2 regions of the Endozoicomonas sp. ONNA1 genome follow, and region 2 is predicted to be linked to the other one. Evidence: riboswitches for the same ligand, from Rfam matches in the RefSeq annotation. Region 2 holds a riboswitch; the other holds the start of a gene.
What was found. Region 2 has a riboswitch for thiamine pyrophosphate ahead of thiC (phosphomethylpyrimidine synthase ThiC). Riboswitches for the same ligand answer to the same signal wherever they lie in the genome.
Positions count from the first base shown of each region.

Region 1: linked by a shared signal. The riboswitch ahead of thiD (bifunctional hydroxymethylpyrimidine kinase/phosphomethylpyrimidine kinase) and the one ahead of thiC (phosphomethylpyrimidine synthase ThiC) in region 2 are both predicted to bind thiamine pyrophosphate.

Region 1 is NZ_JAHHPN010000986.1:3,468-10,050, forward strand. Features, by position in the region: gene xerC (tyrosine recombinase XerC) at 1-351, shown strand, start outside; gene KDK19_RS23740 (HAD family hydrolase) at 348-1,055, shown strand; gene KDK19_RS23745 (hypothetical protein) at 1,224-1,778, shown strand; gene thiD (bifunctional hydroxymethylpyrimidine kinase/phosphomethylpyrimidine kinase) at 1,846-2,670, opposite strand; TPP riboswitch at 2,662-2,764, opposite strand; gene mutM (bifunctional DNA-formamidopyrimidine glycosylase/DNA-(apurinic or apyrimidinic site) lyase) at 2,918-3,733, opposite strand; gene KDK19_RS23760 (MATE family efflux transporter) at 3,934-5,331, shown strand; gene KDK19_RS23765 (hypothetical protein) at 5,658-6,575, shown strand.
Region 2 is NZ_JAHHPN010000016.1:4,878-11,460, forward strand. Features, by position in the region: gene KDK19_RS00255 (DUF2608 domain-containing protein) at 1-712, opposite strand, end outside; gene thiC (phosphomethylpyrimidine synthase ThiC) at 827-2,509, opposite strand; TPP riboswitch at 2,641-2,745, opposite strand; gene KDK19_RS00265 (phosphohydrolase) at 2,812-3,480, opposite strand; gene KDK19_RS00270 (phosphodiesterase) at 3,477-4,307, opposite strand; gene KDK19_RS00275 (GNAT family N-acetyltransferase) at 4,451-4,966, opposite strand; gene KDK19_RS00280 (PhoPQ-activated pathogenicity-related family protein) at 5,216-6,562, shown strand; gene KDK19_RS00285 (Spy/CpxP family protein refolding chaperone) at 6,567-6,583, opposite strand, start outside.

The sequences.
Region 1 (6,583 bases), on a different contig from region 2:
CAAAACCGTGTGAGCCAGCTTTCCAGAGAAGCCGGACTCTCAGGACGAATGCATCCTCACCTTTTGAGACACTCTTTTGCCAGTCATCTGCTGGAGTCCAGTGGCGATCTGAGGGCAGTTCAGGAGCTGCTGGGGCACAGTGATATCGCCACCACCCAGATATATACCCATCTTGATTTTCAGCATCTGGCCGACGTATATGATAAGGCTCATCCGAGAGCACAGAGAGTCAGTAAGGAGTCCTCTGTTTATGAAAAGTCTCACAAAGAGGAAAGACTGACCGAAGATCAAGAGCCTTCAGCTAACAAAGAGCCTTCAGCTAACAAAGAGCCCAAAAGGAAAAAACAATGATAAAGCTGATCACTTTCGATCTGGATGACACACTCTGGGAAAACATGCCAGTGCTGATTCGGGCAGAACAGAAAGCCTGGAAAAAACTCTGTGAATACTGGCCAGAAACCCACGAGAGAATGACACCCAAAGAAGTGTTCGAGTATCGGGTCAAACTGTTGGAAGATCGTCCGGAGCTCAGATATCAGATTACGGAACTGCGCCGGTTTTCTCTGCAGAAGGTTCTGCAAAACTGTGATTGTCCTGAATCAAGAGCTGAAGAAATTGCCGGTGACCTGATGCGGGAGTTTATGGAGTGGCGTCATGATGTGAAATGTTTTCCGGAAGTTCAGCCGGTTCTCTCTCACCTGTCAGCAGACTACACTCTGGCTGCGGTCACTAATGGTAATGTCGATGTAGAGAAATTATCGGTCAGTGAGTTTTTTGATTTTGCTCTCAAGGCAGAAGATTACAACAGTCTGAAACCGGAACCGACTCTATTTTTGAAAGCCATGGAACGTGCCGGAGTTACTCCGGACGAGACCCTTCATGTAGGAGACTGCCTGAAAGCCGATGTGGCAGGTGCCGGAGCATTGGGAATTGGTACCGTCTGGTTTAATCCTGCTGATAAGGCATTCAGTGGCGATCGCAGACCTGATTATGAAATTCGATCACTAACCGGTCTGCTCAGAGTTTTGGACAAGGATCTTCAGCCAGAATATTAAATACCTGACCAGTTAGTTTTGCCTGACGGGGCAGGTGTTTAATTCCGTCTATTGCCAGGATCAGAGGCAGTGAGACAGTGCTGTCCTCTGGTATTTTTTGTCAGGCATCTCTGGGACTTAATATATATTTCATTGATCTATATGTTTTTCGATACCGGGGAACTGACAATGAAACTTAAATATGCAGCTTGTATAGTAATACTTCTGTCTTTTACTTGTTTGCACGCTGATGAAGTAGAAAAACAGATAATAGGCACTTGGCTTGTCAGAGATAATTCACCTGTTAAGAAATATATAACTTACCACCCACCTCGTCGCACTACAAACCCGACAAAGTTTCGAATTAGAGGTTTCAGAGAATACTGTAGTCGGGACGTATTATACGGCAGATATGATGTAGTTATGGACATTCCGGGACTTAGTCATAAAGTAATAGGTATTTCTGGTGTATGGTTTTTCCCGAGAGACTCAGAGGAAAAGTTGATCTTAGACTATGGCTGCAAAGACGCTGATCCAGATAATATTAAACCACGCCCAAACGAATGTATTTGCCCGCCTGATGGTTTTTTAGCTACTACCAGAATTCTAAAAGCTGATGATAAGGAATTTATCTACGAAGAATACAATCCAGAAAGTAAGGTATTTGACAGAAACAACGCTGTAAGAGTTCCAGTGCAGTCACTGGAACAGATAAAGCAACTACCGTATCACGATGAAATCTGATTTACTTTTTTGATGCCAGACAGGCAAAGCAGCATCTCTTACTGCGACATCAAACATTCAGACCAGATCACCAGATTTTGTAGAAGTGGTGTACAGGTCCGTTGCCTTGGCCTATGTTCAGCTGATCGGCGTGGGCAATGGCTTGCGCAATGTATTTTTTAGCCTCTGGGATGGCTTCTCTCATGGTGTAACCACGAGCCAGTAATGCGGTAATGGCTGAGGACAATGTACAGCCTGTACCGTGAGTGTTACTGGTGTTTATCCAGTTGGATTCCAGTCGGTGCAGAGACGTACCGTCGTGATAAAAATCGACGGCCTTATTATCACTATTGTCGCCACTCAGGTGACCACCTTTCAGAAGGACCGCTTCAGAGCCCAGCGCCAGAAGAGGCTCAATCATATCGATCATCTGGTCGGGATTTTTGGGCAATGGACGATCAAGCAGCACCGCAGCTTCATGCAGGTTGGGTGTGATCAGGCTGGCTTTGGGAATCAGTGATTGCCTGAGGGTCTCAATAGCGGCCTGTTGTAGCAGAACATCACCGCTGGTAGCCACCATTACAGGGTCAACCACAAGATAAGCCGGACCGAAGTGAGTCAGAGTATCCGCTACCGTCGTGATAACATCTGGCTGGCTCAACATGCCCACTTTTACGGCCCTGATAGCGAGGTCCGAGAATACTGAATCCAGCTGTTGACGGACAAAGGCGGGTTCAACGTCAAGGATACCCTGAACGCCCTGAGTATTCTGGGCAGTCAGAGCGGTAATGACACTGCAGCCATAAGCGCCCAGTGCTGAAAAGGCTTTCAGGTCTGCCTGTATACCGGCACCACCACCACTGTCTGATCCGGCAATGGTAAGGGCGACAGGCGTCTCATTAGTCATCGTCATTGTTCGGTTTCCTACGCCGGCATCATCCGGTTCAGGTTCAATGGGTCTCTCTCAGTCCGGGAAACATTCATCCCGGACACCCCAACCAGCGGTGCGAGTCTATTTTGTTTCTATAGTGATGTCTATTGCTCAAAAGGCCCGTTACATCCCCGCTCAGGAAATTTTGGCTGATAGTGAAGGAAGAAGCGGTGTATTTCCCGAAAGTCATGCTCCTGATCGCCAGTCATCATCATGTTCTTTCTTTGGATTACCGCTGGCATCTTTTACAGTAGCAGGTACAGCGATTACCCAGCCGGATCTCAACTATCGGTGTTGAGCAATGAACGCAGGGTTCCCCCTTGCGTCCATAAACAGCCAGTTCTTGTTTGAAATAGCCTGGCTTGCCGTCACCCCCGACAAAATCCCTCAGGGTGGTTCCACCCTGCTCAATGGCTTTTGCCAGAGTCTCTTTGATGCTTTCGGTCAGTCGCTCGTAGCGGGCTCTGGAAATTTTTCCGCAGGGCCTGTCAGGCCGGATACCTGCTTTGAACAGGGCTTCGTTGGCGTAGATGTTCCCGACCCCGACGACCACATGGTTGTCCATGATGAACGTTTTTACCGGCTGTTTTTTTCCCCGGGATTTGAGATGAAGCCTACGGGCTGTGAATTCATCACCGAGAGGTTCCGGACCGAGTTTGCTTAACAAGTCATGTTTCATGATATCGTCGTCGACCCACAGAACCGCCCCGAACCTCCTCGGGTCGGTGTATCTCAGCGTTATCCCATGACTGAAAACCAGGTCGATATGGTCATGTTTCCGGGCTTCCTGTGGTTCTTTCAATATGCGCAGGCTTCCGGACATCCCCAGGTGAACCAGCAGGGTTCCAGCGTCGGTTCTGATCAGAAGATACTTCGCTCGTCTTGCGACAGAACGGATAACCCGGCCAGATAAATGCTGCTTTAAATGTTCCGAAACCGGCCAGCGCAGTTGCGGATTGCGGACGATAACATCCGACACGGTCTGACCTACAATATGAGGTGCAATGCCCCTGCGGGTCGTTTCAACTTCAGGTAATTCAGGCATCCACCGACAGTAGCAAATATGTCGTCAAAAGGCGATGTGATCGGCCTCTGATGGCAAAGGAAATAAGTAGAAATCCCGCGCCGGACCCCAGAAAGTAACGGCAAATTAGCCATATCAAATGCTGTCATGTGACTGATAAGATGGTTCCACTTTTATCCCGGTTCAGTTTTGGTAAAAGCACACCATAGCAGTGAGAGAAAATGACAGCCAACCCAACTTTATACCAACGATATTCCAGGGAACTTAGAGAACTTATTTATTTATCAGCCCCGATTCTGGGTGCGCAACTGGCGACCACTGGCATGGGCTTTGTGGATACCAGTATGGCGGGTCAATATTCTGCACAAGATCTGGCGGCAGTAGCCATTGGCTCCAGTATCTGGGTCCCGATTTATCTGTTAATCAGGGGTATCCTAATGGCGACGACACCGACAGTCGCCCATCTGTTTGGCGCCCAAAAAGTTGACCTGATTGCTTCACCGGTTCGACAGGCCATGTGGCTTTCTCTGGCGTTAAGTGTGGTCGGCATGGTCTTGATGATGAACCCTATGCCACTGCTCAATGTTCTGGAAATCAATGCCGAAATGGCTGCTAAGACGGAAGCCTACCTGGAAGCATTGGCCTGGGGGGTACCCGGCATCTGTTTATATCAAACCATGGTCAGCTATTGCGAAGGGCGCGCTATTACCAAACCGGCCATGCTCATCAGCTTTGTCGGTTTGTTGATCAACATTCCGGTTAATTATGTATTGATCTATGGCAAATTCGGCTTTCCTGAAATGGGTAGCGTAGGCTGTGGTTATGCAACAGCCATTTGCTTTTGGATCATGTGCCTGTTGATGTTCTGCTATACCCGGTTCAATCAAAAGCATACAGAAGTGAATCTGTTTGATCGCTTTGAATGGCCTGCAATGAGCCGTATTGTTATTCACCTGAAACTGGGTGTCCCCATCGGTCTGGCCATCTTTTTTGAAGCCAGTATCTTCTCGGCAGTGGCTCTGGTCATCGGCAAACTGGGAGCAGTGACCGTCGCAGGTCACCAGATTGCATTGAATCTCGCCAGCATGGCCTTTATGGTGCCGTTGAGTATGTCCATGGGAATAACCATCCGGGTAGGTCAGGCTTTGGGTGCCGGTGATCCTCAGGCTGCGAGATTCTCAGGGTATTCTGGTATCGTAGCGACCCTGCTGACTGCTACTCTGATAGCGGCTGTGATGTGGGCGTTTGCCGATGCTCTGACATCGCTCTATACCCAGGATGCTGCAGTTAAAGCACTGGCTGCCCAGTTGCTGATTTTTGCTGCACTCTTCCAGTACGCCGATGGTATTCAGGTTGCTTCCAATGGTGCCTTAAGGGGCTACAAAGATACCCGGGTACCGATGATCATAATTCTGATTGCTTGCTGGGGTATAGCCCTGCCACTGGGCTATACCCTGGGGCTGACGGATTTTATTGCCGATGAACCCATGGGCCCCCACGGGCTCTGGATTGGACTAGTACTGGCACTGACGCTTTCTGCTTTATTCCTGCTGCTCCGCTTCAGATCGTTGAGCAGGAGAGCCGTTGCAACGCAATTGTTTGCCATGAAAGTCAATTGAATAGTGAGAAGTCTGAGAGTCCAGTGCACACCTGCTCTGTCAGGGGCGGCTGTGTGATGCCGGATGGGATAAAACCAATAAAAATAAGATACGACACATCATGAGAATGTCCTGTTCGGGCAGACTTGTCAGGCGTTTGCTATGATCAGTCGGTGCATGTTTAGTCTTGGCTGCTCAGAATCAAGCTGACGAATTCCCCAGACTTTTAGTGCATGATTAAGGTGACTTTTGTCGTTCGTTTTTAAATTGATTCTATAAAAAGTCGCTTGACGTTTTTTGCTCTTTCCCTGCATCCGTTTTACTGAACAATGAAAAAAGAGTTATTTATGAAACCCCTCATGCATAGGCTTTTTTTTACGCTGCTTTTATTGTCCACAATTACCCTCAATGTTCGTGCCGATACCTGTCCCAGGGACATGCAAGCTGATTGCGGCTCTGGCATTATGAAAGATGCTGGCGAATCAGCGGCAGACATCGTTAAGGCTGCTCATCCCAATGTTTTGGTGTGCATGCCTTCCGGCCAAGGAGTAGATGCTGGCAATGTAATTGGTAAGGTCATCCCGGGAACCGAACCCGGTTCCTCTGTCTGTGAATACCCGCGATTAATCAATGCTACAGTCGTGGACACACAGGTCACCGCCAAATTCGATTGGCTTGACACAACTTATGAGCAGCTTGCCACCTGGCTCACTTCCTTTGCTCATATTGAAAAAAACGGCAACAGCTATTATTACGTGTCCAAGGGCACAGACCAGAACACGGGGCACCCGGACATCTGCGTCCAGTCTACTCCCGGCAAAGGGTTTGAATTTGGATATGAAACTGTATCAGATAATGGTCAGAAGTCATGCGGGTTATTTGTTGGTGCGCTGTATTTATCACCTTTCTTCCGTACTCCAGGCGACCAGACCGATGGCGATAGGGTCAGCACTAGCGATAGAGGGAGCGATAGAGAGAGTGGTAGCAACAGCTATAGTGACGAAGATGATTTCTGCTCCAAATGTGAGAGTGAATCGTTCCATTCTGACTGCCCCAGATGCGAGTGCAGTGTAGAAAAGTTCTCTACCAAATGTGATCTGTGTAATGGTAATGGCTGCGGCATTTTTCGGTGCTCTCTTTTTACCGGTTGGGCTGATTGCCCCGAGAATTCTCACGTCTGCGACCATATTACCTGCCCCGGTTTTAGCTGCCCAAAAAAACCCGTCTGTTGCAGGAAGCGCTGTCACAAGAAACCAGCGGGTTAGCTACTTAC
Region 2 (6,583 bases):
GTGGGTTTGCCTTGAAATAATCAATAGCACGATCCATCATGCCAAAATGCAGGTCCAGATCACCCGTATGCGGTGAGGTGAAGACTCTTTTACCTGATGCATTTGCTCTTGCATGGGGCAAGGCTACGTCATAAGGTTTCTCTTCATCAGGAGCCCGGTGCCTTGCACATTGAATCCGGATATCCACTTTCTCGGATTCCATAAAGTCCCTTAAATGGGCTTCCCAGTCACCCCCGTCTCTGCTTTTAGTGGTCAAACAGAACATTGTTATCAGGTTTTCAACTGCTGCCTGTATTTCATATTCTGGCGCTTTGTTCAAGAGTAACTGAACCAACTCAACCTCAGCCTCATGCAGTACCGTCAGGCTGGCCTGATTTACGGCTACAAACTCATCATTCCACTCACTGGCTTTTCTTGGCGTGGCCGGATTTGTGATTGACACATCTCTTTTGAACAGCGGGGTTGCAGTCCCGGTGGCCGTTTGTACTATACGACTAACACCCTGCAACTCCGGCTTATCCATGAGTTCGTTCTCTCGCTCGTAATAAATTTTTACGGAGCGACAAAAAGCAGTGTATTTATCAGACGGCCCCCGAACCCAACCGACTTTTTCCGATGACAATTGCCCCCTATCAAGGATGGGGTAATGGCCTGCAGCGTCTTTACGGGATTGAAAGAAACTCAGAAATGATTGAGGAGAAAACGGAACCACTATGACCTCCTGGATTCAGCAAAGCACTCCCAAAAGATTAGCAAGCAGTGGTTACGTCATATACTCGACAGGTCAGAAGGAGTCAGCCAGACGACTGACTCCCAGCGTTTATTTTCAGGCAGTTTCTTCCAGTTCGCGAACATCCTGAGTCATCCGCATGGGACAGAAATCAGGTCCGCACATGGAGCAGAACTCTGACTCCTTCGCACCTTCCTGAGGTAATGTCTCATCGTGATAGGCTTTTGCCGTATCGGGGTCCAGAGCCAGGTTAAACTGATCCAGCCAGCGGAATTCAAAGCGCGCCTTGGACAAAGCATTATCACGTATCTGGGCACCGGGATGACCTTTGGCCAAATCAGCAGCATGAGCGGCAATTTTATAGGCAATCAGACCTGCTTTTACATCATCTCTATCAGGCAGACCGAGATGCTCTTTGGGTGTGACATAACAAAGCATCGCACAGCCATACCAGCCGATCATGGCAGCTCCGATACCTGAAGTAATGTGGTCATAGCCCGGTGCCACATCGGTCGTCAGAGGCCCAAGGGTATAGAAAGGCGCTTCATGACAGTGCTCCAGTTGCATCTCCATGTTTTCCTTAATGAGGTGCATGGGCACATGGCCCGGTCCCTCAATCATGACCTGAACATCGTATTCCCAGGCAATCTTTGTCAGTTCCCCAAGGGTTTTCAGTTCGCCAAATTGCGCTTCATCGTTGGCATCGGCGATACAACCAGGTCGCAAACCATCACCCAGAGACAGGCTGATATCGTACGCCTGACAGATCTGACACAGCTCACGGAAATTGTCGTAAAGGAAATTCTCGGCATCATGCATCTCTGCCCACTGCCCCAGAATACCTCCCCCCCGGGAAACAATACCTGTCACCCGGTTTCTGGTTTTAGCAACATGTTCCCTGAGGACACCGGCATGGATCGTCATGTAATCCACGCCCTGTTCTGCCTGCTCGATGATGGTGTCCTTCATGACTTCCCAGTTCAGGTCTTTCACCTTGCCTTTGACCTTTTCCAGAGCCTGATAAATAGGCACCGTTCCGATAGGCACTGGCGAGTTCCTGATAATCCACTCACGGGTTTCATGGATGTTCTTGCCTGTGGATAAGTCCATCACCGTATCGCCACCCCAGCGAACAGACCAGAGCATCTTTTCAACTTCTTCTTCAATAGAAGAGGTCACCGCAGAATTACCAATATTGGCATTGATCTTCACCAAAAAGTTACGCCCGATAATCATGGGCTCGGACTCAGGGTGATTAATGTTGGCCGGGATAATGGCCCGCCCTTCAGCGACTTCCTTTCTGACAAACTCTGGAGTGATGTGAGAGCCTTCAGCACGCCCCATATTCTCACGAATCGCAATAAACTCCATTTCAGGAGTGATTATCCCCTGTCTGGCGTAATACAGCTGTGAGACATTTTGGCCCGCCCTGGCTCTGCGGGGTGTTCTTAGTGCTTTGAAGCGAATCTCCTGCAGACGCAGATCAAACTGACGGGAGCGGGCAAATTCTGAGGACCGATCGTTGAGCAGCTCAGTATCAGCTCTTTCTTCAATCCACTTTGAGCGCAAACCCGGCAAGCCCTCATTCAAATCATGAGGAACACCACTCTCTGTGTAGCTGCCCGACGTATCATAAATCCGAACCGGTTCATTCTTGCCGCCACCAAAACGCTCAGGGGTATCGTGCAGATGAACTTCTCTCATACCGACACGAATGTCTTCGCGACTGCCTGTTACATAGGTTTTTTGGGAGTTGGGAAAGGGGCGACAGGCGTCCATCAGTAACTGCCGGTCAAAACCGGACGCATTTTTCTCGCAAGCCATCGTTTCAGTATCCTTCACGTTGAGTTCATGACTGTTTTCCAGTTCAAGACTGTTTTCCAGTTCACGACTGTTTCGAAATAGCTTGCCGGATAGGCCATCTTGTTCCCTTCGCAGGTATTAACCTGAGCAGGTTCTACGGATTCCGAAAAAAAAACTTTCGGTCTCAGCCCGTGGCGCTCCGACAAGATTGCCGGAAAGTATAAGCAGATTGCTAAGAGGTTAATAGTACAAAGATACAAAAAAAACCAAGACTTTATTTAGCTGTAGTCGCCTGAAAGCTCCTTACACAGCTGAGTTCGGAAGGACTGCAAAAAGTCGCTGTGACGAACTGCCATGTTGCGCCCGGGCTCTGTTTTCATGGTCTTCTGAATCTGCAAGAGCTTGATTTCAAAATGATCCAGTGAGTACTGACGATCGTTCAGTGTCCTGTTTTTCCCCATAGGGTCTTCAGGATCAAACAGTTTCTGGCCCAGCTTGCCACCCGTATAAAAACAACGGGCAATGCCAATCGCCCCAAGGGCTTCCATCCTGTCCGCATCCTGAACCACTTCAGCTTCCAAAGTTTCAGGGGGGATGTTAGCGGAATAACTGTGAGTTTTTACTGCATGACACACGGCAGCGATCAGGTCTTCAGGAAACGCCAGAGATTTCAGGCAAACTTCAGTCTCTTCAGCCGAAAGGGTGGAAGCTTTCGAGCGCTCCGGATGGTTTTTTGGCAACACAACAATATCGTGAAAATAACAGGCAGCAAGAACCACCAGCCGGTTAATGTCAAAATGGCCTTCATCCATCAGCTGTTGTGCCGTTTTCCAGACCCGCTGAAAGTGGGAAATGTCGTGAGAGGCATCCTCGCAATCCCGGTCTTGCAGAAATTCTACAAAACGTTTTTCCCAGTTTTTCAGAAGTGCAGGTTCATTAAATTTCATAATTCAGGGTCCAGAGGCTTTTGATAGCGCTGACAGGCTCTGCTGTTAATAGCGGGAGAATCATGCAAAAAATTGTGAGTGTGGACAACCAGTCTGTCGGGATGAATATCTACCAGGTTATAAACCGGAGGCTCTGGCGAAACAGAGTCAGGCTTGGGGTTATCAAAATTAAAAGGTGTCTGATGAACCAGAGAAGGTGGGCATGAAAAGCTGATTCCCTGCCAATGACCCGAAACAGAGCGGTGCAAATGACCGAAAAACAAATGCCTGATCCATTCTTTGTGGGGCTGAATCATTGACCTGAGTGCTTCTGAATTGACCAGATTATCCCTGTCCATGCTTGCCAATCCCGTTTCAAATGGAGGATGGTGCATAAACAGACAAACCGGTTTGTTTGCAGCTTCCAGTTCATGCTTCAGCCATGCCAGTCTTTGCTCGCAGAGAACCCCACTGCGTTTTCTGTCATCCAGCGTATCCAGACAGATCAGGTTGACCAGTTCTGTCTCAACCGTAAATTGGATAAAGCCCTCCTGCTGCCTTGGATGGTTTGGGAAAACATCCAGAAAATTTTGTCTGTGATCATGATTGCCCATCAGGCAGTAAACCGGGAAAGACAACCTGTCGAGTTCTTCTTTCAAGGCTTTATAGGCCTCTTTTTCGCCCCAGTGAGTCAGGTCACCTGTGATGATGCAAGCGCTGGATTCCGGCACTTGCTGCAAAAGTGTGTCGACGCAGTGCTTCAACCTTGCCTGTGGGTCAATGTCATAATTCAACATTCCCGCTGGAACTAACTGGGGATCAGAGAAGTGTACAAATCGATAGGTCATGTAATGCGACTCCGTTATTGTTCTCAGCTTGAATGATCGTTCGGAAAAGTGCTCGCTTTAGGGGAAGCCCGTTTACAACGGGTTCCCAGACTGGCGAGACTGCCAACCAATACACGAGAGATATCTCCGATCCGGAAGCAATCCTAATGGTGGGGACTGAGAGCTTCTGCCGAACTCAGAGTAAACCGGGCAACCGTTACATTACACCAGCCTTCATACCCCGCCAGACTCATGCCCAATGATTCAATCACATCAAGGGCAAATTCATTCTGAGGTGAAGCAAAAGAGATGATTTCCTTGAAGCCCAATCTTCTGAACCCCAGGTCGGTCACTGCTTCAGCCGCTTCAATCACCAGCCCGCGGCCACGATACTCCTGACTGAATCGCCAGCTCATTTCGACAGTATCGCCATAGGCTGAAAATCCACAGCTGCCAATCAGCTGGTAAGTCTCTTTAAGCACAACCGCCCAACGAGACCAGCCCCTCTGGTCAAGTTCGATTTGAAAACGCCAGAGGTCGGTTTCTGCTTCAGAGGCGGGGGAGTGAGCACCATAACGCGGTTCTTTTTGAACCGATCCCGTGATATCGGCATACGGCTTTAAATCGGCTTCTTGCCAGGTTCGAAGGATCAGTCGGGGGGTTTCGGCAACAATCAGCACATGAGACTCCAGAAACTTCATGATCAGGCAAGATAATGTTTAGCCGATTTTTTGGCTTTAACCAGAACCTGTACCCAATAAATAAATGTTTACTGCTCTCTTCGACCCTGAAGGAACAAAAAAAGTTCGCCAGATCGAATCTTTTTTCCACAAAAACGATAGACTGACTACAAAATGAATACCGGCTTGTATTCTATCAATAACCGCCGATGACACTGAAATGAACTCCAGCAACCAAGAGGCTTGGCATTGAATCCTGAATTTCTGGACTTCCTGAATAGAGAAGATGACAACTTCAGCTGGCGCTGCCTTGAAACCTGTTATTCTGACGAGTTTCCAGCCGTCACAATGAGTCACTTAGAACTTATTTCCCAGACCTGGCAGGAAGGCATTCGCTTTGGTCTCCGTCAACCCGAATGGCAACACCGCCTGACGCTCTATTGGCCTGAAGAAGGTTCAGACAACCCCTGTCTGCTAATGATTCATGGAGGATCGAGGCACGACCCATCCCTTGAACTCACACCCTCACATAACGTCGATGGTGCACGATTATGCCAACTCACTAAAGCCCCGGTAGCCGTTCTCAGAGACGTGCCCAACCAGCCTCTGACCTTTCAGGATGGTGTTCCCAGGTCGGAAGATGATCTTGTTGCTTTTTCCTGGCAAGCCTTTCTGGAAGATCCTGAAAACAACGGCTTTATGCCCGTCCAGTGGCCCATGGTTAAGAGTGTAATCCGAACCATGGATGCCCTGTGTGAGTTCAGTAAAAAGTTCAGTGAAAAAGGGTCCACCCGAATAGATGATTTCATTATCGCCGGGGCTTCCAAACGGGGCTGGATTTCATGGTTGACGGCAGCTGCTGATCAGAGGGTCATGGCTCTTATTCCAATGGTGATTGATGCACTGAACATACAAGCCTGTATGCATCATCATCTGAATGTTTACGGCGGCTTTGCCAGTGCCATTCGCGATTATGCCGACAATGATCATGACATTCTGTCAAAGCTGGACTCTCCGGGTATGCAGCAATTACTCAATGATATCGACCCTTTTGTTTATAGAAATCAGCTCTTCCTGCCCACGTTTATTGTTAACGCCAGTTGCGATGAGTTCTTTCCACCGGACTCTGCCCGTTTCTATTATCCGAAATTATCTGAATTAACCTGGCTCAGGTACTTGCCGAATGCCAGCCATTATCTGGGCCGGGATAGTGCTGTGAACATCGATGAGATTATGGCTTCTGTCTTTGGTGCGCTGATTTCGGAGCAGGACATGCCCGCCATGAACTGGCGACTGCTGGATGACGGTGGCCTGGAAATCAGAACCAGCCTTGAACCTAAGCTTGCGCGTGTCTGGGTTTGCCATAACCCCGACGCCAGAGACTTCCGAAAAGATGTACTGCAACAAGCTGGTATACGTTTTCAGGCAACTCACATAACGCCTGTCCACTCAAGACCCTGGACCTATCAATTCTGCCCCCAAGCCCCTGAAAATGGATGGACTGCATTCTTCATTGAGCTGGCTTTTGACAATGCGTCTTATCCGGATCTGATCTTAACGTCAGGCGTTCGGGTGACTCCTGACGTTTATCCTTGAACATCTATTCAGACTTTTTCT